DNA from 3 places in the Thermodesulfomicrobium thermophilum DSM 16697 genome. Region 2 is predicted to be linked to each of the others. Evidence: predicted binding sites of a transcription regulator. Region 2 holds the regulator's gene; each other region holds the start of a gene.
The links. The regulator sigma-54, encoded in region 2, starts transcription at its own class of promoters, with help from an activator protein. The targets are predictions, from matches to a motif close to CTGGCACGGNNNNTGCTT.
Positions count from the first base shown of each region.

Region 1 (7,527 bases), on a different contig from region 2:
AATGCGGGGATGCGCTCATCCCCGCCTATGGTTAGGGAAAGACACGGGCAGCACTACGCCGCACCGAGGGCGGTTTTCTCATCCCGGGAAAGGAGCCGGTCCATGTCGAGCATGATGAGCAGGCGGTCATCGAGCTTGCCCACGCCGCTGATGTACTCGGCGTCCAAACCAGCCACCACGGGCGGTGGAGGCTCCACGGTACTGGCAGGAAGGCGCAGCACTTCCGACACCGCATCCACGATGAAGCCGACCACCGTGGTCCCAATCTCCACCACGATGATGCGGCTCATCTTGTCGCGCTCCCGGGCCGGGAGCCCAAAGCGCTTGCGCAGGTCGATAACCGGAATGACCTTGCCGCGGAGATTGATGACCCCTTCCACAAAGTCCGGAGCCTTGGGGACCTTGGTAATGTCCAGCATACGGATGATCTCCTGCACCTGGAGGATGTTCACCCCGAACTCCTCCTCGCCAATGCGGAAAGTCACCAGTTGCAGTAGGTGATCGTCATGCGCTGTCGTGGCCATACGCACCTCCTGGTCGCCCCATACGGGCATCCGCTCCGAGTGGCAAGGCAGGCCTCGACCCTCGCGGCATCTGGCGTGCTTTGTGCATAAATTGGGACAGACCCTCGTTTGTGGTACTTTTTTGACATGGAGCCCGTATGCCTGTCATCGATCGTCTGCACCTGCTCGGGCAAATGAACGCCCTCCCCACCCCCCGCCACACCTACCGGGAACGCGTCCAATTCGAGGAGCACATGGACGCCCAACGGCATGGGCTCGATGCCGCACAAAGCACGCTGCTCAACCAAGCAGTGCAGACGATCCAATCGCTGACAGGCGTATCTTCCCCATCTTCAGCCCTCGGCGAAGTGAGCGCCCGCTTCGAATCCGGAAAATCCGGGGCAGCAGCCATCGGCTACGACCCCGTGGGCGGCACCTCCTACGGCGCGTATCAGATCGCCTCCCGGCCCGGCACCATGGACCGCTTCCTCCAATATCTCGATCAGGTGGAACCGTCCTGGGCGGCGCGTCTGCGGGCCGCAGGCCCGGCCAACACCGGATCCACCAGTGGCGGTATGCCCGCAGAATGGAAGGCCATTGCTGCCGAAGCCCCGCAGCGCTTCTTCCAGGTTCAGCGCCAATTCATCGAACAGACCCACTTCGAGCCCGCCCGCAAGGCCATTTTGGAGCGCACCGGCATCGATGTGGCAAAAGGCCCGCAAGCTGTGGCCGAGGCGCTGTGGAGCACGGCGGTGCAGCACGGCCCGGCAGGGGCGACCCGCATCTTTTTCACTGCTCTCGATGCAATGAATGCGGCGGGCAAGCCACAGGCCCTGCGTCACCCTGAATTTGCGCAAAGATTGCTGCAAAAGGTTTACGCCCTGCGTGGCTCGGACTTCGGCTCGTCACCCGCCGCCGTGCAAAGCGCGGTGCAGAGCCGCTTGCAGCAGGAAGGGCAATGGGTGCTCGCCATGCTCCAGGGCGCGCCTACGACGTAGAAGGCATCTCGCCCGCGCGGAAGTCTTTGAGCAGCGCTGCATATTCTTCCTGCGCAAGACGGGGGCCAAAACGGGTCACAACCCGGGAGGCGGCAAGACTGGCCAGCCGTCCGGCCTCGGGAAAGGACATCCCGTGGGTGATGCCGTACAAGAAGGCGCCGGCAAACATATCCCCAGCCCCGTTGGTGTCCTTGGCCGCCACCGGGAACGGGTCCACCTCGTGAAGCTGGTAGCCGTCAAAAAGCAGCGCTCCCTCTGCGCCCAAAGTGACGGCAAAAGCGCCCGCCACCTGACGCAAGCTGTCCACGGCCTTGGCCAGGGTGCGGCACCCGGCCCATGCCAAGGCCTCGGCGCGGTTACAAAAAAGCAAGTCCACCCCTTCTCCGAGAATTTCTTCCAGACCCAGGCGAAAGTACTGCACCATGGCCGGGTCGGAAAAGCTGAGTGCCGTGCGCACCCCATGGCGTCGGGCCATGGCCATGGCCGCCACGGCCGCAGCCCGGGCCGTGGGTGAAGACACGAGATAGCCTTCCACATACACGAATCGGGAACGGGCCACGGCCTCTTCGTCCAACTGGGCTGGGCTCAACTGCGCAGAAATACCCAGATAGGTATTCATGGTGCGCTCCGCATCCGGGGTCACGAGCACCACACACGACCCCGTGCTCCCAGCAGGACGCGGCCCCTGCAGGGTGGTGGCAACGCCCATGCGGGCCAAATCCTCCAAGAAAAAATCCCCCATCTCATCGGCAGCCACCAGGAACGCATAGCACGCCCGCCCCCCAAGGCCGCCACAGCCACCATGGTATTGGCGGCGGAGCCTCCGCAGGCCCGGCTCCCATGCTGACCGCGCAGCGCCTGGAGCACAGCAAACTGGCGTTCCGTATCCACCAAGGTCATGAGTCCTTTGGCAATGCCATGGGTCTCCAAAAAGGCGTCATCGACGGCAAACTCCATGTCCACCAAAGCATTGCCCATACCAAACACGTCAAATTCCATATGCACTCCATTTGTCAGCATGCTGTGCTGTCCGTCTCCAGGTCACGCGCCCACCAGGCGTTGAGCACCGCCTGCACCACCGTGGCCAGAGGGATGGCAAAAAACACCCCCCAAAATCCCCACAGACCGCCGAACACCAAAATGGAGGCAATCACCGCGATGGGATGGATATTCACCACCTCGGACAACAGCAGCGGGACGAGGACATTCCCGTCCAAGAGTTGGATCACCAGATACGCCCCGAGCGCCACCATGAACTGGCTCTCGACCCCCCATTGCATATAAGCAACCACGGCAACGGGAATGGTCACGACCGTTGCACCGACATAGGGGATGATCACCGAAAGCCCCACCAACAGGCTGAGCAGCATGGCGTAGTTCAATCCGCACACCAGAAAAGTAATATAGGTCGCCACCCACACGATGAGAATCTCAAGGATCTTGCCGCGCACGTAGTCACTCACCTGCCGCTGGATATCCGCCCACACCTTGCTGGCAAGCCGGTGGTCTTCCGGTAAGAAACGACGAAACCATCCAATGAGCAGTGTTTTGTCCTTGAGAAAGAAGAACACCATGATGGGCAACAGCACCAAGTAGATAGTGAAGGTGATGACCGAACGCATACTGGAGAGGCCGTATGCCACCAGTTGATGGCCATAGCTGGCGATCTGGATGCGGAAACTATCCAAGAGCTCCGTCAAATATGCTTCCGAAATCAGATGCGGATACCGCTCGGGCAAATGCACGAGCAGCGTTTGGGCGCTGGCCACCATATCCGGCAACCGCCCCAGAAAGTCCGTCACCTGACGGATGAGGAGCGGAGCAAGGCCAAGGACCAAAAACACCAAGAGCACTACAAAGAGCAAACACACCAGGCTGACCGCAACGAGACGAGGCGTGCCCAAACGCACCAATGGGCGCACCAAGCCCTCCAGGAGAAAGGCGATCACCAAGGCGGCGATCACTGGGGCCAAAAAGTCGCCAATCCATAACACCAAGGCAGACAGCACTGCGAGTACTGCCACCAGAGTAAAAAATTGGGGATTGGCTGCAAAACGATCGAGTACGTTGCGAAACAAATGCACAGAGGCTCCTTGTCGTAGAATGGACGCGGCCTAGCCTGTCCGGGTTTCGCCCGTCAACACGAAGGCCGCCCGGAGGCGGCCTTCGTGGACAGACAAGATGCCCAGTGACGGATGTGGTTAGCGGATAAAGAGCATTTCCTGGTAGCTGGGCAGGGCCCATTGGTCATCGGCCACCATGGTCTCCAGGGTGTCCGCCCATTGGCGCACTTCCGCCATGGCCGGCAGAATGACATCGCAGGCATAGCGGGCATGGGCATGGGTCGACGCCCCTTTGTCGGCGGCCAACACGGCATCGAGATTTTCAATGGCGTCCTGGAGCTTGCGCAGGTTCTCGGTGATCGCGTCCAGCATCTTGGTGCGGAAGTCTTTCCCGATGGCGCGCAAATTGGCGCACACCGCCGCCAGCTCTCCCTGATAACGGATGGCGGAAGGGAGAATAATGGTCTTCGCCATGCGCAGGGCAAGGGCCGCTTCGGTCTCGATGGTCTTGCAGTACTGCTCGGTATAGATTTCCTCGCGGCTTTTGAGCTCTGCCTCGGTGAAGACCCCGTACTTGGTGAAGAGCTCCACCACCTCCGGACTGGTAAGCACCGGCAAGGCGTCCGGGGTGGTTTTGAGATTGGGCAGCCCGCGACGCTCCGCTTCTTTGTGCCATTCTTCGGAATATCCGTCGCCGTTGAAGATGACCGCCTCATGCTCCGTGATGATGGAACGCAGAAGCTCCTGCACCGCGGCATTGAGCTTGGAGGGGTCCCCGGCGGTGGCCTTTTCCAACTCCGTGGCGATATAATCCAACGACTCGGCGAGCATGGTGTTGAGGGCCACCTGCGGGCCGGCGATGGACATGGAGGAGCCCACGGCGCGGAACTCGAAGCGGTTGCCGGTAAAGGCAAAGGGGCTGGTGCGGTTGCGGTCTCCCGGGTCCCGGGGAAGCGGCGGCAGGGTGTCCACCCCCACATTCATGAAACACTTCTGCTTGCACCCCTTTACCTGACCGGTCTTGATCTGCTCGAACACGTCGCTCAGTTGCTCGCCCAGATACACGGACATGATGGCCGGCGGGGCCTCGTTGGCGCCAAGACGATGGTCGTTGGACGCCGAGGCCACGGTGGCGCGCAGGAGAGCGCCGTATTTGTGGAGTGCACGAATAGTGGCCGCGCAGAACACCAAAAACTGGGCGTTTTCGTGGGGGGTGTCGCCGGGATCGAAAAGACTGCCGAGCTCGGCGTTGCCAATGGAATAGTTGAGGTGTTTGCCTGAACCGTTGATGCCGGCAAAGGGCTTTTCATGGAGCAGGCACATCATGCCGTAGCGCTTGGCCACAGTGCGCAGTACCGTCATGATGAGCTGGTTGTGATCCGTAGCCAAGTTCCCCTGTTCATACAAAGGCGCGATCTCGAACTGGCTGGGCGCCACCTCGTTGTGCCGGGTCTTCACCGGCACACCAAGTTTGTAGAGCTCCCGCTCCACTTCCATCATGAAGGAGAGTACCCGACGGGGGATCACTCCAAAGTATTGGTCTTCGAATTCCTGGCCCTTGGCAGGTTTGGCGCCGAAAAGGGTACGTCCTGCAATCAACAGGTCCGGCCGGGCAAAGGCAAAGTTGCGATCGATGAGAAAATACTCCTGCTCCGGGCCAGCGAAACAGGTGATGGGGAGCGTCGTCTCGGTGCCAAAGAGCTTGAGCACCCGCTTGGCCTGCTTGTTCAATACCTGCAGGGAACGCAGCAGCGGTGTTTTCTTATCCAGGGCCTCGCCGTTCCAGGAGACGAATGCCGTGGGGATGCACAAAAAGGTCCCATTGGGATTTTCCAGGATATACGCGGGGCTGGTGACGTCCCACGCCGTATACCCACGCGCCTCGAACGTCGTGCGCAGCCCACCGGAAGGAAAACTCGATGCATCCGGCTCACCCTGGATGAGCATCTTACCGGAAAACTCGGCAATGGCCCCCCCTTTCCCGTCAGGGGTCAAAAAGGAATCGTGTTTTTCTGCAGTAAGGCCGGTCAAGGGGAAAAACACATGGGTAAAATGCGTGGCCCCTTTCTCGATGGCCCAATCTTTCATAGCCGTGGCCACGATGTCCGCAATGGACGGATCCAGTTTTTCCCCCAGCTCGATGGTCTTCTTGAGCGACTTATAGACGTCTTTGGGCAGACGTTCCCGCATGACCTGGTCGTTGAATACGTTGCATCCATAGATGTCCGTCGGTTTTTCCTCCTGGAAGTGCATCCCAGAAGAGGCCGGTTTGTACTCTAAAATCGCCCGAATGGCATCCCGCCGGGTAGAAACTCCGCTCATAGACTCCTCCAAAAAGGTGATAGGGTCGCGCCATGCGCCCGCCGTATGAACCAACGCCCCAAAACAAGCAAGGACAGGGCCAAAAAGCATAATATGCTTATTTTATTTAATAAAAAAATAAAAAGCCTCCAGCATCTCCCCCCCCATCTTGTCATTTTGCCAAGCCTGTTCATTATTTTTTTTCATTTTTGTCCATCCAGCTCCCATCAGAGCTGTTCGCACTGCTCGCGGGACGCACGAAGGCAACACCCGCGCTCCCAAAAGCGGAGGAGCCACCGCAAGGTGGCACGTCTGCCTGCACACCACCCAGGCTCGCCACGACATTTTCTAGACAACGCCCATCGTTTTCCTTTACTTGAACGCTACGGCTATCTCCAACCCCTTCTCAAGGAGTCCCCTATGCCCGCCAACACCAATCTCTATCTTTTGACCCGGCTCCCCATCTTTCACACCAACAAAACCGTTTGGGGATACGAAATTCAGGCGACGAGCGACACCGGTCAAAGTACGGTGGGGACCACCATCATCGCCGGCGATTCAGTCGGCCTCCAAAACATCGTGGCCCGCAGCAAAAAAATCCTCATTGCCTACACCTATGACCAAATCGCCAACGAACTCCCCCACGCCATCCCTGCGGCCAACTCCGCCATCCAGGTGGCCACGGAATACCAGCTCGACGCCACCATCACCGAAGTCCTCGATCGACTCCACGCCGAAGGACATACCTTGGCCCTCGAATGGCACCCCGCCACCACGCCGGCCTCGCCACTTTTGGAGAAATCACAAGTCATCACCGTCACTTCTCCCGCCGCCTTCGAGGACCCCGCCCTCCAAACAGCGGTCCAAAAGACCCACGCGCTTATTTTGTGCAAAAATGTAAACACCGAAGACGACTTCCGATCCCTCGCCCAGCGCGGCGGCAGCCTCTTTCAAGGCCGTGCCTTCACCCAGCCCGAGGTCATTCCCGGAAAAAAAATCTCCGCCCATCAGGGCTCGCGGCTGCGCCTTCTTGAAGTCATCGAGCAAGAAGACCCTGATTTGAACAAACTTGCACAAACAGTCCAAACCGATGTCACCTTGAGCTACAAGCTCCTCACCTACCTCAACTCCCCGGCCTTCGGCTTTGCCCGCAAGATCGAATCCATCCGGCAAGCCATCACCCTGTTGGGCTGGCGTCAGATGCGCAATTGGCTGCGCGCCATGCTCCTGGCGGACATGGCGCAAAACGAACAACAGACCGAGCTCGCCCATTTCGCGCTGCGGCGCGGCAAGTTTTTGGAAGAGTTGGTCAAAACTTATGATTATTGGGATTTCAAACCAGAAGAGATGTTCCTGCTCGGGATGTTCTCCCTTTTGGATGCCATGCTCGGGATTCCCATGGCCACGGTGCTCGAATCCCTCCCCTTGAGCGATTTCCAGAAAAAAGCTCTGCTTGGTGACCCCAATTGCGCCCACCGGCCACTGCTGGATCTCATGCTCGCCTGTGAAGACGGTACGGAAGAACCCCTCGCCCAGGCCTTGGGCCTCGACATCCCCACGGTCAAGCGCTTGCATAGCGAGGCAACGGCCTGGGCCACTTCCATCCTCGACGCGTCCCTCTAACAACACCAAGGGGGCTCTTCGCCCCCTTGGTCGGTATCG
Region 1 is NZ_JCANTW010000011.1:64,646-72,172, reverse strand. It holds gene BR00_RS01650 (chemotaxis protein CheW) at 54-524, opposite strand; gene BR00_RS01645 (VgrG-related protein) at 662-1,501, shown strand; gene BR00_RS01640 (adenosine kinase) at 1,491-2,243, opposite strand; gene BR00_RS01635 (hypothetical protein) at 2,141-2,500, opposite strand; gene BR00_RS01630 (AI-2E family transporter) at 2,515-3,585, opposite strand; gene BR00_RS01625 (glutamine synthetase III family protein) at 3,703-5,886, opposite strand; gene BR00_RS01620 (EAL and HDOD domain-containing protein) at 6,286-7,488, shown strand.
Region 1: the regulator sigma-54 is predicted to act here: its motif matches at 5,952-5,969, upstream of BR00_RS01625 (glutamine synthetase III family protein).

Region 2 (7,527 bases):
CCAGGTGTTTCTTTCCGAAGAGCGTATCATTGCCACCGGCGGCGTCCAGGCCGTCATCCACCCTGAAAGGAAATGACCATGCTCCCTGTTCTCATACTTCTCGGTCTCTTCCTGGCCCCTCCGGCCCTGGCTGCGCCTGCCCAAGAAGAGCAGCCGGTGGCCATCCAAGCGGACTCCATGGAATATCTCCAAAAAGCCGGACGAATCGTCTTTCGCGGCGCGGTCCACGCCACCCGTGAGGACATGGAGCTCTGGGCCGATACGGTCACCGTACATCTGGAGGAAGGCGCATCCAAGGCCGCGGCCACATCCCCCCAGGGCAAAGTGCGGTCCATCGTCGCCGAAGGCAACGTGCGCATCCAGACCACCCAAAACCGCAGCGGCACCGGGAAACGGGCCACCTTCGACGCCCGCACCGAAACCGTCACCCTGGAAGGCAATCCTGAGGTTCGTGAGGGCAAAAACAGCATCCGCGGCGAGGTCATCGTCTTGTACCTCAAAGACGGCAAAAGCGAGGTGCGCGGCGGCGCCAAACAACGGGTGGAGGCCATCTTCCTTGCGCCCAAGACAACCCCCGGATTGTTGGAGAAGAAGCCATGAGCCTCGTAGGATTGGGGCTCATAAAACGCTACCGACGGCGGGAGGTGGTACGGGGCATCGACCTGGAGGTGCAGCCCGGCGAGATCGTCGGCGTGCTCGGTCCCAATGGGGCGGGCAAGACCACGACTTTCTACATGCTTGCCGGCCTCACCACCCCGTCCGCCGGCACGGTGACTCTCGATCAGCATGACATCACCCGCCTGCCGCTTCACCGCCGCGCCCTTCTCGGCCTTTCCTATCTGCCGCAGGAAAGCTCGATATTCCGCAATCTTTCCGTGGCAGACAACCTGCGCATCGTCCTCGAATATACCGGGCTCCCACGCTCCGAACAGGAGCGCACGGCCCAACATCTCCTCGAAGAACTGGGGATTCTCCGCCTGGCGGACCAGCCGGCGTCGTTCCTTTCTGGAGGCGAGCGCCGACGCCTGGAAATCGCCCGGGCCCTCATCCGCAAACCGCAATTCTTGCTGCTCGATGAGCCTTTCGCGGGTATCGACCCCTTGGCCGTGGCCGACATTCAAGGCATCATCGCCAACTTGCGCCAACGGGGCATCGGCATCCTCATTTCGGACCATAACGTGCGCGAAACCCTCGCCATCTGCACCCGCGCCTACCTGGTTCACGATGGACGCGTCGTGCTCTCCGGCACTCCCAACGACATCGTGGCCAGCCCCATGGCCCGCTCCGTGTATCTGGGTGAAGGATTCTGCCTGTAAGCGGAAAAAGAAATCCCAGAAAAAATCAAGACATTGCCAGGCCCAGCCGTCTATGGCAGAAGGCAAGCATCACGAGGGCATCCCCTCCATGCAAAGGAAACGTCTATGGGATTGGAACTGCGGCAGAATCTGAAATTGACCCAACAGCTGGTGATGACTCCCCAGCTCCAGCAGGCCATCAAGCTGCTCCAGCTTTCCCGTCTGGAACTTCTGGAGGCTATCCAGCAGGAACTTTTGGAGAATCCGGTTTTAGAAGAAGCCACGGACCACCCCACGCCCGAGATCACGGAAGACGTCCCTTCCACTCCCCCGGAACTCGCCACAGCGGCCCTCTCCTGCAACGAACGAGACCTGCTGCGCAACGCCGATTGGGAAACCTATTTAGGCGACTTTGCGAGCACCAGTAAGCAACACAACAAGGAAGCCGAACTCCAAGAAGAAATGACCCCCTGGGAAGGACGCATCTCCGGCAAGCCCTCCCTGGAAGGCCACCTGCTTTGGCAACTGCGGCTCTCCGACCTCGACGAGGCGAGCCAAGCCATTGGCGAAGCCATCATCGGCAATCTCGATTCCCGCGGCTACCTCACGGCCACCCTGGAAGATCTCATGGAGCAGACCGGCGCCCAGCGCGAGGCCATCGAGGCGGTGCTCGCCCGCATCCAGCGCATGGACCCGGTGGGCGTCGCGGCCCGCTCCCTGCGGGAGTGCCTGCTGGTGCAACTTGAGGTGTTGGGGCAAGACGATCCCATTCTCACCACCTTGGTGCGCGATCACCTGGAAGACATCGAACGCAAGCGTTTCAAACCACTGGCGCGGAAATTCAAGATCGAGCTGGAAGACCTGCGCGCCTACCTGGATATCATCCAAAGCCTAGAACCTCTGCCGGGCGCAAGCTTTGGCAGCGAAGCCACGGTGTACGTCAGCCCGGACGTGTTCGTGCACGAGTTCGACGGCGAATTCGTGGTGCTGCTCAACGAAGAGGGGCTGCCTCGCCTGCAGATCAGTTCCCACTACGATACCTTGCTCCAAGGCGGCCAAGGCCCCGACAAAGACTACATCCAAGAAAAAGCCCGCTCCGCCCAATGGCTTTTAAAAAGCTTGCAGCAGCGCCAAAAGACGCTCTATAAAGTGATGGAGAGCATCGTGCGCTTCCAGCAGGATTTTTTCCGTCACGGGGTCACCAAGCTCAAGCCTCTGGTGCTCAAGGATGTGGCCGAGGACATTGGCATGCACGAATCCACGGTGAGCCGTATTACCAGCAACAAATACGTGGCGACCCCGCATGGGGTGTTCGAGCTGAAATTTTTCTTCAACTCCGGACTTTCCATGGACGACGGCTCTGAGGTGGGCTCCGAAAGCGTCAAGGCCATCATCAAACAATTGGTCAACGAAGAGGACCCGGCGCACCCGCTCAGCGATGAGAAGATTGCTGCGGTGCTCAAAGAGCGCCTGGATATCAACATCGCCCGCCGGACTGTGGCGAAATACCGTGCGGTACTGGGAATCGAGTCTTCTTCCCGAAGACGCCGGATTCTCTAATTGGTCATTCGACCCAACCGAACGCAAGGAGGTTGCTATGAACATCGTCTTCAACTTCAAAAATTTCGAGCCTTCGGACCACTTGCGCAAATACGCCCGGGATCGTTTCCAAAAACTCGTCAAATATATTGGAGATCGAGACGACACGGAGCTCCAGGTCAACCTTGAGGTGGAGAAGTACCGGCATATCGCCGAAGTCGTCCTCGTGGGCAGAGACCTTCACCTCTCTGCTCAAGACGAAAGTAATGACATGTATGCCACTGTGGATTTGGTTTGGGAGAAACTCGAAGCCCAACTGCGGAAAATCCGCGATAAAAACAAAACACGTCGCAAAGGGGTTCCGGTGCGCATGGACGTGCTTCGCCTGGAACAATCCGAGGGTGCTCCACACACGGTCGTGGAAAGCAGCGACCACTTCGACCCCAAACCCATGACTGTGGCGGAGGCTGCGCTCCAATTGGAAACAACCGAAGACACTTTCCTCGTCTTCCTCAACGCCGAGACCGAACGCATCAACGTGGTGTATCGCAGAAGCAGTGGTGGGTTCGGACTCATCGATCCAGGCATCTAATCATGCAATTTTCCGAATTTCTCCATCCAAGTCATGTACTTCCTGAACTTTCGGCCAGGACCAAGACCGAGGTCCTGGCCGAACTTGTGCGCCCGGTCATACCACTTTTCCCAAGCGTATCCCCGGAGGCCGTCGTCCAAATCCTTTTAGAACGGGAACGGCTTGGTTCCACTGCCATCGGCGATGGCATTGCTATCCCTCACGGCAAGGTGGACGGGCTGGACCATATCGCCGTCGTCGTGGGGCGCAGTACTCAAGGCGTGGAGTTCGACAGCGTCGACCATAAACCAGTGCACATCATTACGCTGGTACTCGCTCCAGCGGGGGGCGCCGGTATGCATCTCAAGGTATTGGCCTCCCTGGCGCGCCTCTTGCGGGATACAAGCTTCCGCCAAAGTTTTCTCAGCGCCCCGCCCTCCCAACTTTTCGAACTCATGACCTCCTACCCACTGCCCTGAATTCTATGGCCCCTCCCACAGCCACCAAGCCCCTGGTCATCGTTTCCGGCCTTTCTGGGTCTGGAAAGAGTACGGCCCTGAACATCCTGGAGGACATGGGGCTTTTTTGCGTGGACAATCTGCCGGCAGCCATGGCTCCGGACCTTGTGGACCTCTTTTTCCGCTCCTCCGCAGATGCCTATGCCGGACTGGCCCTGGGCATGGATCTCCGGCAGCCGGCCCTCGCCCAGCAATGGCAGGAAATCCTCGCCAAACTCCATCCCACCCCCACGGTGCTTTTTCTTGAAGCCTCCACTTCGACCTTGCTGCGGCGCTATGCCGCCACACGGCGTCCCCACCCGCTCAGCACAACCACCCCCGGCCTTGAGCAAGCCATTGAAACCGAGCGATCCCTCCTGGCCGTTATCCGCGACGGCGCCCACCTCGTCATCGATACCACCCACTATTCCATCCACGATCTACGCCGCGCCATCCAAAGCCGCTGGGAGACACTGAGCAGTGCTCCACAGGGCATGCGTCTGCATCTCATCACCTTTGGGTTCAAACACGCAATGCCCTCGGAAGCGGATACCGTCATTGATGTCCGTTTCCTCCCCAATCCCTACTTCGAGCCCTCCCTGCGGCAAGGCACCGGGCAGGACCCCGAAGTGGCCGCGTTTGTCCTCGAAAACCCTATTGCCCAGGCATTTCTCCCCAAGCTCATAGGACTTTTGGATACCATGATCCCGCTTCTCGAAGCCGAAGGCCGTTTCCGCTTCACCCTGGCCCTGGGCTGCACCGGAGGCCGCCACCGTTCCGTCGCCGTTGCGGAACGCGTAGGCGCCCACTTCCGGGCTCAAGGCCGCACCGTAACCGTCGAGCACCGTCATTGGACATTGCCATAAGGCCAAAGAAACGCTAGGCACGCCATGCCCTGTGCGGGACTTACCCCCAAGGAGGAATCATGATCGGCGTGCTGCTTGTCACCCATGGCACCTTTGGTGAGCATCTGCTCGATGCCGCCCAAACCATCCTTGGCCCCCAAGAAGGATGCGCCGTGGTGGCAGTGGACGACACCCGTCCCATGGATACGATCCTCGGAGACATCAAAGACCACGTCCGCCGCTTGGACCGCGGCAACGGGGTCCTCATCCTCACGGACATGTTCGGCGGCACGCCGTCCAACCTCAGTCTTTCGCTGCTTCTTCAGGGGAAGGTGGAAGTCGTCTCCGGGGTCAATCTCCCCCTCCTGCTCAAAGCGCTCACCAACCGCTCGGGGACATTGCACCAAGTGGCCTTGGAGGCAAAATCCGCCGGCAAACAAGGCATCCTCGTGGCCGGCGAGGTCCTGCGGCGTAAGGTTTCGGAATAATGCTCTGGTTTCGCATCGACAACCGTCTGGTGCACGGCCAGGTCATCGAAGCATGGATGCCCTACGTAGGGGCGAGCATCCTGGTGGTGGCCAATGATGACTTGGCAGCAGACCCGTTACGCCAGGAAATCATGCGCCTGGCGATCCCCGATGACGTGACGTTCCTCTGCTGCCGGGTCACGGAATTGGCCTCTGTGCTGGAAAGTCTCCACACCCAAGCCGCGGATCCGCACATCATGGTGCTCTTCGCCACCTGCCCGGACGCCCAGCTGGCCTACACCAGCGGCTGCCGCATCCACAGCGTCAACATCGGCAACCTTCACGACGGCCCCGGAAAACAGCAACTCTGCGCCCATGTATGCGTGTCGGAAGAAGACCGCTCATGCCTGATCTTCTTTCACGACCACGGCGTGGAGCTCGATTTCCGGTGTGTGCCGGGAAAATCCGTCACGGTGCACTTATGAGTTTCGATCCCCATTGGCCGACCCTTATGCTCAGCGCTTTTTTTTTGCCCTCCTCAATCTTTCGCGCTTCTGCGTCGACACCTCGCTCCTCCACCGACCAATAGCCGCAGCCCTGCTCTGGGGCGCAGCCACGGCGGACGCCTCGGTCGTTTTCATAGGAGTCTTCTTCGAACTTCTTTGGCTCGACCTCTTTCCCGCCGGCGCCTACGTGCCCCCCAACGGCCTCCTTGCCTTCACCCTTGCGGCCACCACTCTGCGCCATATTTCTGCGCCGTCCATGTTCCTCGCCCTGGCCGTCCTTCTCGGATCCGCCCTGTGCGCCCACGGGGCGGCAAACATTGAGCTCTTCTATCGCAAACGCCAAGACAGAGCCCTCATGCGCCTTGCCGATACCAACCGCCGCCCCCGCATGAGCTTCTTCGACCCTGATTCCATCGTTGTGCGCTCCGTGGCCGAACAATGGGTCCTCGGATGGACGCTCTTTCTCGTCTTTGCAGTGGTTCTGCTTGCAGGGATCCGGCTCCTGAACCTTCTGCCGCTTCCCCACACCCCGATTTCTTGGCCCATTCTTCTGGCTCCCGCCTTCATGGGTGGAGTCCTCTGCCTGCGCACCCACCGCGCCCTGGCCACGGCAACCGCAAGCCTCGTGGCCATGAGTATTGCCCTGGCGCTATCCACCTCCGGCTCACTCCTGTGATTCGAGCTTTTCAAAAAAACTCCCCTGCTGGGGCTTGGCAGCGGCGAGAGGTTGTGATATTTGGAACAAAGTTTTGGTTCATACTTCAACCTTGGAGGAGGAAACCCCATGTCCGTGTTCGTATTCGGTCACAAGAGCCCTGATTCCGATACCGTCTGCAGCGCCATCGCCCTGGCCGATCTCAAGACCAAGCTGGGCGTTCCCTGCACCCCGGCCGCTCTGGGCGAACTGAATCCCGAGACCAAGTTCATCCTGGAAAAGTTCGGCGTCCCGGCCCCTGCGGTCAAGACCTCCTACGCCGGTGAGAAGGTCTTCCTGGTGGATACTTCGGATCTGGCGCAGCTTCCGGATGACATCAAGCAGGCCGAAATCCTGGGCATCGTGGACCATCACAAGCTGGGTGACGTCACCACCCCCAATCCCTTGGAGTGCTGGATCTGGCCCGTGGGCTGCACGGCCACGGTGATCAAGTCCATGTACGACTTCTACGGTGTGGAGATCCCCAAATCCATCGCCGGTATCATGCTCTGCGCCATCCTGAGCGACACCGTCATCTTCAAGTCCGCCACCTGCACCGACAAGGACAAAAAGGCCGCGGAAGAACTGGCCAAGATCGCTGGCGAGAGCGACCTGAACGCCCTGGGCATGGCCATGTTCAAGGTCAAGTCCGCAGTGGAAGGCACCCCGGCCCGCGAGCTGGTCATGCGCGACTACAAGGACTTCAATATGAGCGGCAAGATGGTCGGTATCGGCCAGTTGGAAGTGGTGGACCTCTCCATCCTGGACGCTGTCAAGGCTGACCTGGAAGCGGACATCAAGAAGCTCAAAGAGGAAAAGGGCAACCACTCCGTCTTCCTGTTGTTGACGGACATCATGAAGGAAGGCTCGGAGATGCTCATCGCCTCCGACGACGAGTCCGTGGTGGAAAAGGCCTTTGGGGTGAAGCCGGAAAACGGCCGCGCCTGGCTGCCTGGGGTCATGTCCCGGAAAAAACAGGTGGTGCCCAATTTCGAAAAGGCCTTCGGCGCCTAACGCGCCCACGCCCTTTGGGTACACAGCGAACCGCCAGGACTCTCCTGGCGGTTCGTGTTGTGAGCACCGGCGAACAAACTCAGTCCACGAGCCCCGTAC
Region 2 is NZ_JCANTW010000014.1:232,465-239,991, reverse strand. It holds gene lptC (LPS export ABC transporter periplasmic protein LptC) at 1-76, shown strand, start outside; gene lptA (lipopolysaccharide transport periplasmic protein LptA) at 79-600, shown strand; gene lptB (LPS export ABC transporter ATP-binding protein) at 597-1,316, shown strand; gene rpoN (RNA polymerase factor sigma-54) at 1,422-2,855, shown strand; gene hpf (ribosome hibernation-promoting factor, HPF/YfiA family) at 2,893-3,426, shown strand; gene BR00_RS08465 (PTS sugar transporter subunit IIA) at 3,429-3,884, shown strand; gene rapZ (RNase adapter RapZ) at 3,890-4,768, shown strand; gene BR00_RS08455 (PTS sugar transporter subunit IIA) at 4,828-5,235, shown strand; gene BR00_RS08450 (PTS sugar transporter subunit IIB) at 5,235-5,699, shown strand; gene BR00_RS08445 (PTS sugar transporter subunit IIC) at 5,713-6,396, shown strand; gene BR00_RS08440 (manganese-dependent inorganic pyrophosphatase) at 6,505-7,428, shown strand; gene BR00_RS08435 (hypothetical protein) at 7,508-7,527, opposite strand, start outside.

Region 3 (7,527 bases), on a different contig from region 2:
GATTGTGCCGGCCCGTCATCCTTGCTGCCTGTGCACCTGGGGGCGTTCCGACCCTTACACCTGTGCCCCCCGTGGCGCTTCTGCCTCCCCGATACGCCTGCGTCCACGGGAACGCATGCCAGCTCTTCGACGCCGACGGTTCCGTCAGCCGTCATCCCGACGCTTCAGAGGACACCATTTGTATTGCTGCATCCAGGGGGGCGATACTGTTGTCCGGTAACCGCCCCGGGATAGTGGGTTGACGCGGCCAGGAAGGCGCCGCACACCGCCCCGAAAGCCGGCGCGGCCGGCAGGGGAGGTTTATGGAAATTCTCGATTTGGGATTTCTCGATTTCGATACGGCCCATGCCCGCATGGTGGAGCGCGTGGAGGCACGCATCGCGGGCGCGGCGCAGGATGCGGTCTTCCTGGTGGAGCATCCGCATGTCATCACCTTGGGGCGGCGGGATGCCGCCTCCCTCATCAAGATTCCGGAGCAGGAATTGGCACGTCTTGGAGTGTCGGTGCGCCGTACGGAGCGAGGCGGTCTGGTGACCTATCATGGTCCCGGACAACTCGTCGCGTATCCGGTGGTGCACCTGCCGAGCCGCGGCATGGGCGTGCGCCAGCACGTGGGCATTCTGGAAGAAGCCACTGTGGCTGTGGCCGCAGCCATGGGTGTGGAGGCCCTCTGCCGGCCAGGCTATCCCGGGGTGTGGACCGTTGGGGGAGCCAAGCTCGCCTCGGTGGGGGTCGCGGTGCGCCGTGGGGTGACCTACCACGGTATCGCCTTCAACGTGGCGCCGGATTTGCGTTTTTTCGATCTCATCGATCCGTGCGGCCTTGGGGTGCGCATGACCTCGCTCACGCAAGAATGTGGACGCCCTGTGTCCTTGGAGGAGGTCAAGGCCGCCTGGGTCCGGCAATGGCTATGGCGCCTGCCTGGACCGCGCCCGGCGTGATGCCGAAAAAAGCGGGCGCCCGCTGGGGCGCCCGTGGTTTAGTCCACGTCCCAGGTCGGGCCGCTCGGCGTGTCCTGGACCGTCACTCCCATGGCGGCGAGCTTTTCGCGCAGGCTGTCTGCCTTGGCGAAGTCCTTGGCTTTGCGGGCTTCCTGGCGCTCGGCCACCAATCGGTCCACTGCCTCGGTATCGATGCCGCGGCGCTGGATGCGCACGGTGCGCACTTCACTCAAGAATTGCGCGGCCGGGCGCAGAAGGATGCCGAGCACATTCCCCCATCCCTCCAAGCGTTCCATGGCGTGGCGTAGAAAATCCCGGGCTCCGGTGGTGCGGCGCAGGGCCTTGTCTTCCAGGACGCGTGAGACCAGACGCAAAAAGGCAAAGGTGTGTCCCAGGGCAGCGGCGGTGTTGAGGTCGTCGTCCATGGCTTCGTCCCACTTGGTCTCGATGGCCGTGGCTTCCACCACGAGTTCCGCCGGCAGCGGGGCTTCGGTCCAGGACTTGGTGGCGCCGAGCGCGTCTTCCATGGCGGCCTTGGCGAGATACGCCCGGCGCAGGGCGGTTTCGGCTTCCTCCATGGCGGCAAGGGTGTAGTCCAAGGGGCTGCGGTAATGCTTGGTGAGGAGAAAGAGCCGCAGGGTCTCTGGGTGGTGTTGGGAGAGGATGTCCCGGATGGTGATGAAGTTGCCAAGCGACTTGGACATTTTTTCCGCGTCGATCTGCACGAAGCCGTTGTGCACCCAGAAGCGGGCCAGCGGCTTGCCGGTGGCGGCTTCGGTCTGCGCGGCTTCGTTTTCGTGGTGCGGGAAGACGAGGTCCTGGCCGCCGCCGTGGATGTCCAGGGGCAGCGGCAGGTAGCGTTCGCTCATGGCCGAGCACTCGATGTGCCATCCCGGCCGCCCGGCCCCCCAGGGGCTCTCCCAACTGGGCTCTCCGGGCTTGGCCCCTTTCCATAGGGCAAAGTCGAGGGGGTCTTCTTTGCCTTCTCCCGGCTCCACGCGGGCGCCGCTGCGCAGATCGTCGAGGTTGTGTCCCGAGAGCTGACCGTAGGGCGGAAAGGATCGCACCCGAAAATAGACGCTGCCGTCCGCTGTGGCGTAGGCGCGGCCCGTTTGGATGAGCTTTTGGCAGAGCGCGATCATGTCCGGGATATGTTCCGTGGCCTTGGGCTCCACATCGGCTTGGACAACGCCGAGGCGCTCCATGTCTTCGTGAAAGGCGGCGATGTAGGTTGCTGCAACGGTAGGCTCATCAACGCCCTCCCGCGCAGCCCTGGCGATGATTTTGTCGTCCACATCGGTGAAGTTGCGGACGAACGTGACTTTATAGCCGATGGATCGCAGATAGCGCACCAAAACGTCGAAAACCACCGCAGAGCGTGCATGGCCGATGTGGCAGTAGTCGTAGGCGGTGATGCCGCAGACGTACATGCTGACGTGGCCGTCGCGCAGGGGTTGGAAGGGCTCTTTCTTGCGGGTCAGGGTGTTGTAGAGCTGCATGGTGTCTCCTGAGATTCGGGATGGAGGAAAAGACGCAGGCGGGCCCGAAGAATTTCCACGGGAACGTGTTCGAACATGGCGGTGAGCTCGGGGCCGCGGTCGGTGCCGGTAAGGGCCAGGCGCACCGGATGGTACAGGGCGCGGCCTCGGACGGCGCACTCTTTGCCTACGGCCTGCAGAAGGGCCCCGGCCTCGGCGGAGGACAGTCGCGTGCCTTCGGAAAAGGCAGCAAGTTTGGCCAGGAGCGCTGCGAGTACCGCACGTCCTTCCCGGGCCGCGCCGATGGCTTCGGCGCTGTAGCACGGGAAAGGCTGGGTGAAGAGCTGGATGGTGTGCTCAAGTTCGTGGATGTGGCGCGAGGCGGGAAGGGCGGCGCGGACGAGGGCGGCCTGGTCTTCCGGGGAACGCCGGTGCCACGGGGCGTCCTGAGGAAGGATGGCGGCGAGCTTGCGACAGATCTCTTCCGGCGGCAGGGCGCGGAAGGTGCGGGCCGCCAGGTGCTCCAAGTCTTCGGGGAGAAACACGGCGTTGCCGCGGCCAAGACTCGTGGGGTCGAAGCGTGTTACGAGTTCGGCGAGGTTTATGACCGGCTCGGCGCTGTCCACGGCCCCGGAGATGGAGGCGAGATACTGGGCCAGTGCGCTGGCCGGAATCCCCGCCTGGGCGGCTTCCATCACGGTGGCGGCACCGCTGCGTTTGGAGAGCTTTTTGCCGTCTCGGTCCACCAGGAGGCCGTGGTGGGCGAAGCGGGGGATGGGCGCGCCCAGGGCCTGGTAGAGGAGGATTTGGCGGGCGGTATTGGTGAGGTGGTCTTCGCCGCGCACAACCAGGGTGATGCCCATGTCCATGTCATCCACTACCACGGCGAAGTTGTAGCTCGGCCAGCCGCTGGAGCGCAGCAGGACGAAGTCGCCGAAGGCCGAGGACGGGACTTCCATAGGACCCTTGATGGCGTCGTCGAAGGAGATGGCTTGCGGCTCCACCGCCAGACGCAGGGTATGGGGTTCGCCGGCCGCCACGCGGGCGAGGGCCTCGGCCTGGGGGATACGGCGGCAGCGGCCGTCGTAGCGCGGGGCTTCGCCAGCTTCGAGGGCGGCTGTCCGTTGGGCGGCCAGGCGCTCTTCGGAGCAAAAGCAGGGGTAGGCTCGGCCTTGATCGAGAAGCTGCATGGCCACCTCGCGGTAGCGGGCGATGCGGGTGCTTTGCCGCACCACCGGACCATCGGGCGTCAGTCCCAGCCATGCCAAGGCAAAAAGGATTTCGGCCTCGGCGGCGAAGGTAGAGCGCTCGGCATCGGTGTCTTCGATGCGCAGCAGAAACCGGCCGCCGCTTTTGCGGGCAAGGAGAAAATTGAGCAGCGCCGTGCGGGCGTTACCCAGGTGCAGGCTCCCCGTGGGGCTGGGGGCGAAGCGGACCACCCAGGGTGTGGCGGCGTCTAGCATGGCATACTCCCCGTGACCACGGCCACGGCCTTGATGCCTTCCTTGCGGCCGGTGAACCCGAGGCCTTCTTCCGTGGTGGCCTTGAGGTTCACCTGGTGAGGGGAAAGCTCCAGCAACCGGGCCACATTGGCGCGGATGGCCTCCCGGTGGGGGGCAAGGCGCGGAATCTGGGCGATGATCGTCAGGTCCACGTGATCGATGACCAAGTCCTGCTGGCGGCCGCGCTCCAGGATCTGGTCGAGGAGCACGCTGGAGGGGATGGCCTCCCAGCGTGGGTCGGTGTCGGGAAAGTGCTCACCGATATCGCCTGCCCCCAGGCAACCGAGGATGGCGTCGGCCAGGGCGTGGAGCAGCACGTCGCCGTCGGAATGGGCGCGCACGGCCGGCGCTCCAGGGATAGGCATGCCGCCCAAGACCATGGGGCGGTCTCCGCCGTAGGCGTGGACATCGTAGCCAAAGCCGATGGTGTGGCGCCGATTGGGGCGTGGGGGGGTGAGCATGGCCAGATCCTCGGGGTGGGTGATTTTGTGATTGTCCGCCTCTCCGGGCACCACCCGCACGCATTCACCCATGGCCTCCACGAGGCTCGCGTCATCCGTGACCTCCACCGCGTGGTCGTGGGCCCATTGGTGGGCGCGGCGCAGCACCGCGGCGGTAAAGAGCTGGGGGGTCTGCACCGCCATGAGGCGGCGGCGGTCCAGGGTGCGCACGACGCGGTCCCCCTGGCATTCCTTGATGGTGTCGGTGGGCGCAAGTCCGGGAATGACCCCGCCGCAATCGCCCGTCCAGGCGTCCAGCAGTCGGGTCGTCAGCTGGGCGGAGACAAAGGGTCGCGCGGCGTCGTGCACCAGCACGTGGGTGGCGGAGGCCGGTACCTGTGCAAGGCCGTGGGCCACGGAATCCTGCCGCCGCGCGCCTCCGGGTGCGGTGCGGACTTCGATGCCCAGTGGTTGTTCTGCGAGCAAGGTCTCCAATTGTGCGGCGTGGGAGGAAAAGTCTTCCCGCGGCAGGACCACCACCATGCCGCGCATCTCCGGCACCGCCGCGAGGGTTCGTGCCGAGGAGAGATACAAAGGCTCGCCGCCCACGGAGAGGAATTGCTTGGCCACACCGCCCGTGGCCGGTGCCAGACGGCTGCCTTGGCCCGCAGCCAAGAGGATGCACCAAAGTTGCATGGTCGATACACCAAAAAAACGGAGTCGGACGATAAGCCGGATTCTGTGCCCGCCAACGCGGGTGGCCGTCATTTCTCTGGGACGGCGGTTACCCGCCGCCTCAAGCAACCTACCCGAAGGCATGGGCCGGGCCAGCCGCCTTCCTATTTGGTCTTGCACCGGATGGGGGTTGCCGAGCATGCCGTGTCACCACGGCATCTGGTGGGCTCTTACCCCACCTTTTCACCCTTACCTGCGCGGGAGCGCAGGCGGTCTGTTTCTGTGGCCCTTCTCCCGGGGTCGCCCCCGCTGGACGTTATCCAGCATCCTGCCCTGTGGTGTCCGGACTTTCCTCCCCTGGAAGCCAGGAGCGACGGCCTGTCCGACTCCGTTACGGGTTATGCTTCCGGGCTCTCCTCGCGAGGCGAGAAGTGCTTGTCCCAATACATGATGCGCTGGCAATTGGGGCAGCTTAAGATTTGCTCTCCCTTTTGCAGATCGATGTAGTTCTGCGGCGGGATGGCGATGAAGCATCCCTGACAGATACCTTCGGTCACCGGGACGATGACCGGGCTCTCCAGCCGCTGCCGGATAAAATTGTACCGCTCCAAAATCGGCTGCGGAATGGCCTTGGTGGCCCGCTCTTTTTCCTGCAGGAGCTTGCCCATGCGTTCCCGCTTTTCTTGCAGTTTGGCATCGAGCTGTGCCTGCTGTTCTTTGATGCGGTCGCGGACATCTTCGACGTCCTTGGCGAGTGCGGCTTTGCGCTCCTCCAGTTCGTGGATGTCGGCGAGGACGGTGTCGAGCTCCTCTTTACGCTGGCGATTGGTCTTTTCCAGCGTGTCCATGTCCCGCATGATGGCGTGATACTCTTTGGTGTTTTCCACCTGCAGGAGTTTGTTTTTGTTTTTTTTGATCAGCTGGTCGTCGGCATCGATTTCTGCTTCCAGTTTATGCTTCTGCTCCAGGACGATATCCATCTTTTCCTGAATGATGCCTTCTTGTTCTTGCAGATACTGGAGGCGTTTCTCCAGCTCTTGGAGCTGATCCGGTGCAGCTTGCAATGCCTTTTCCAAAGCAAGGATTTCCGAATCCACACGCTGCAAGACGACGAGTTGTTCGATCTGTTCCATGTAGAGGCTCAAGGCGTCTCCTCCTTTACCCCATGCGGATGGGGTCGTGTCCGGGGATGCGATGCACATGGAGGCCCAGCGGCGCAAGCTCACGGGCGAGGTGTTCACTCCAGGTGCGCATCATGATTTCTTCCAGGGAAAAGTGTCCGGCGTCCACGGTGAGCCCGAGGGGCTCCAGGGCCTGGGCGTCGTGGTACTTGATATCGCCGGTAATGAAGACTTGCGCGCCGCGGCCAAACGCTGCCCGCCCTAAGCTCGCGCCCGATCCCGGGCAGATGGCCACGCGGGTGATGCGCTGCGGCGGTTGGCCCACCAGGCGGTTACAGGGGACGCCCCAGTGTTCCAGGCGTGTTCGGAGCGTCTCCCACGAGACGGGCTCCGGGAGATCTCCTACTTGTCCAATCCCTGCGGTGCGCACCGGCGCGCTGAGGGGCGCCTCCACCCATGGTCCAGAGGCAATGGCCCGAATCGCGTCGAGGTCTTCGGGCCATACGGCGAGCAGCAGCCCTGTCGGTCCGGGTGTCGCCATGACCGGTGTGATCCCTTGGGGGACGTCCTGGGGGCGGCCTTTCGGGAGGACGCAGAGGATGGGCGTTTGGCGGAAAGTTTCCTCGAGCACTTGGATCGGGGAAAGCCCCAGGGCCTGGGCGAGCCAACCTGCAGGGCCGCCCGGATTGGCGTCCAGGCTGGTGTGGGCGCTATACACCCAGAGGTCGGCGGCGAGGGCCGCTTGCAGGGTGTCGTGGTAGATGTCCAGCCGGTCCGGCAGGTGCGGGGTGAGCGCAACGGGGTGGTGTGCCAAGAGAAACTCACAGCCCAGCGCATGGGCCTGGTGGATTGCCTCCGGCGTGGGGTCCAAGGTTACGGCCACGGCAGAGACGGTCTCCCGCCGTGCGGCGACCTGAACGCCGCAGCGGTCCCACGTCGCCGCGTACGCGGGCGGGGCGTGGTGTTCGATGCGGCGGATGAGGTCGTGGACGTGCATGGGGCTCCTTCGGAAGGCAAAAAAGAGGGCGCAAGCCCTCTTTGTCGTTTTCTCGTGTAGTGGGCCACGGCAGGGATGTCAACGCCGCGGCGAGGTTCTCCGGACAATGATATTGTCACCCCTGTCTGGGACAATAGAAATGTCATCCCATGAAGACACGTGGTGACGTACTCATGAAGGCAGAGGAAGCGCGGCGAGCGTTTGTGATCAAGCAGGCAGTGGCCGGAGCGTTCACGGTTCGGGAGGCGGGAGAAGTCCTTGGTTTGAGCTACCGGCAGGTGATTCGACTGAAAAATCGGTATCGTAAGGAGGGAGCCGTGGGCCTTGTCCACAAAGGACGGGGCAAAGCGTCGAATCGGAGAATTGCCCAGGA
Region 3 is NZ_JCANTW010000015.1:186,807-194,333, forward strand. It holds gene lipB (lipoyl(octanoyl) transferase LipB) at 303-941, shown strand; gene cysS (cysteine--tRNA ligase) at 980-2,440, opposite strand; gene gltX (glutamate--tRNA ligase) at 2,419-3,882, opposite strand; gene ispD (2-C-methyl-D-erythritol 4-phosphate cytidylyltransferase) at 3,876-5,057, opposite strand; RNA gene rnpB (RNase P RNA component class A) at 5,074-5,426, opposite strand; gene BR00_RS09300 (zinc ribbon domain-containing protein) at 5,435-6,181, opposite strand; gene BR00_RS09305 (Nif3-like dinuclear metal center hexameric protein) at 6,195-7,154, opposite strand; partial or broken gene BR00_RS09310 (helix-turn-helix domain-containing protein) at 7,304-7,527, shown strand, end outside.
Region 3: the regulator sigma-54 is predicted to act here: its motif matches at 5,175-5,192, upstream of ispD (2-C-methyl-D-erythritol 4-phosphate cytidylyltransferase).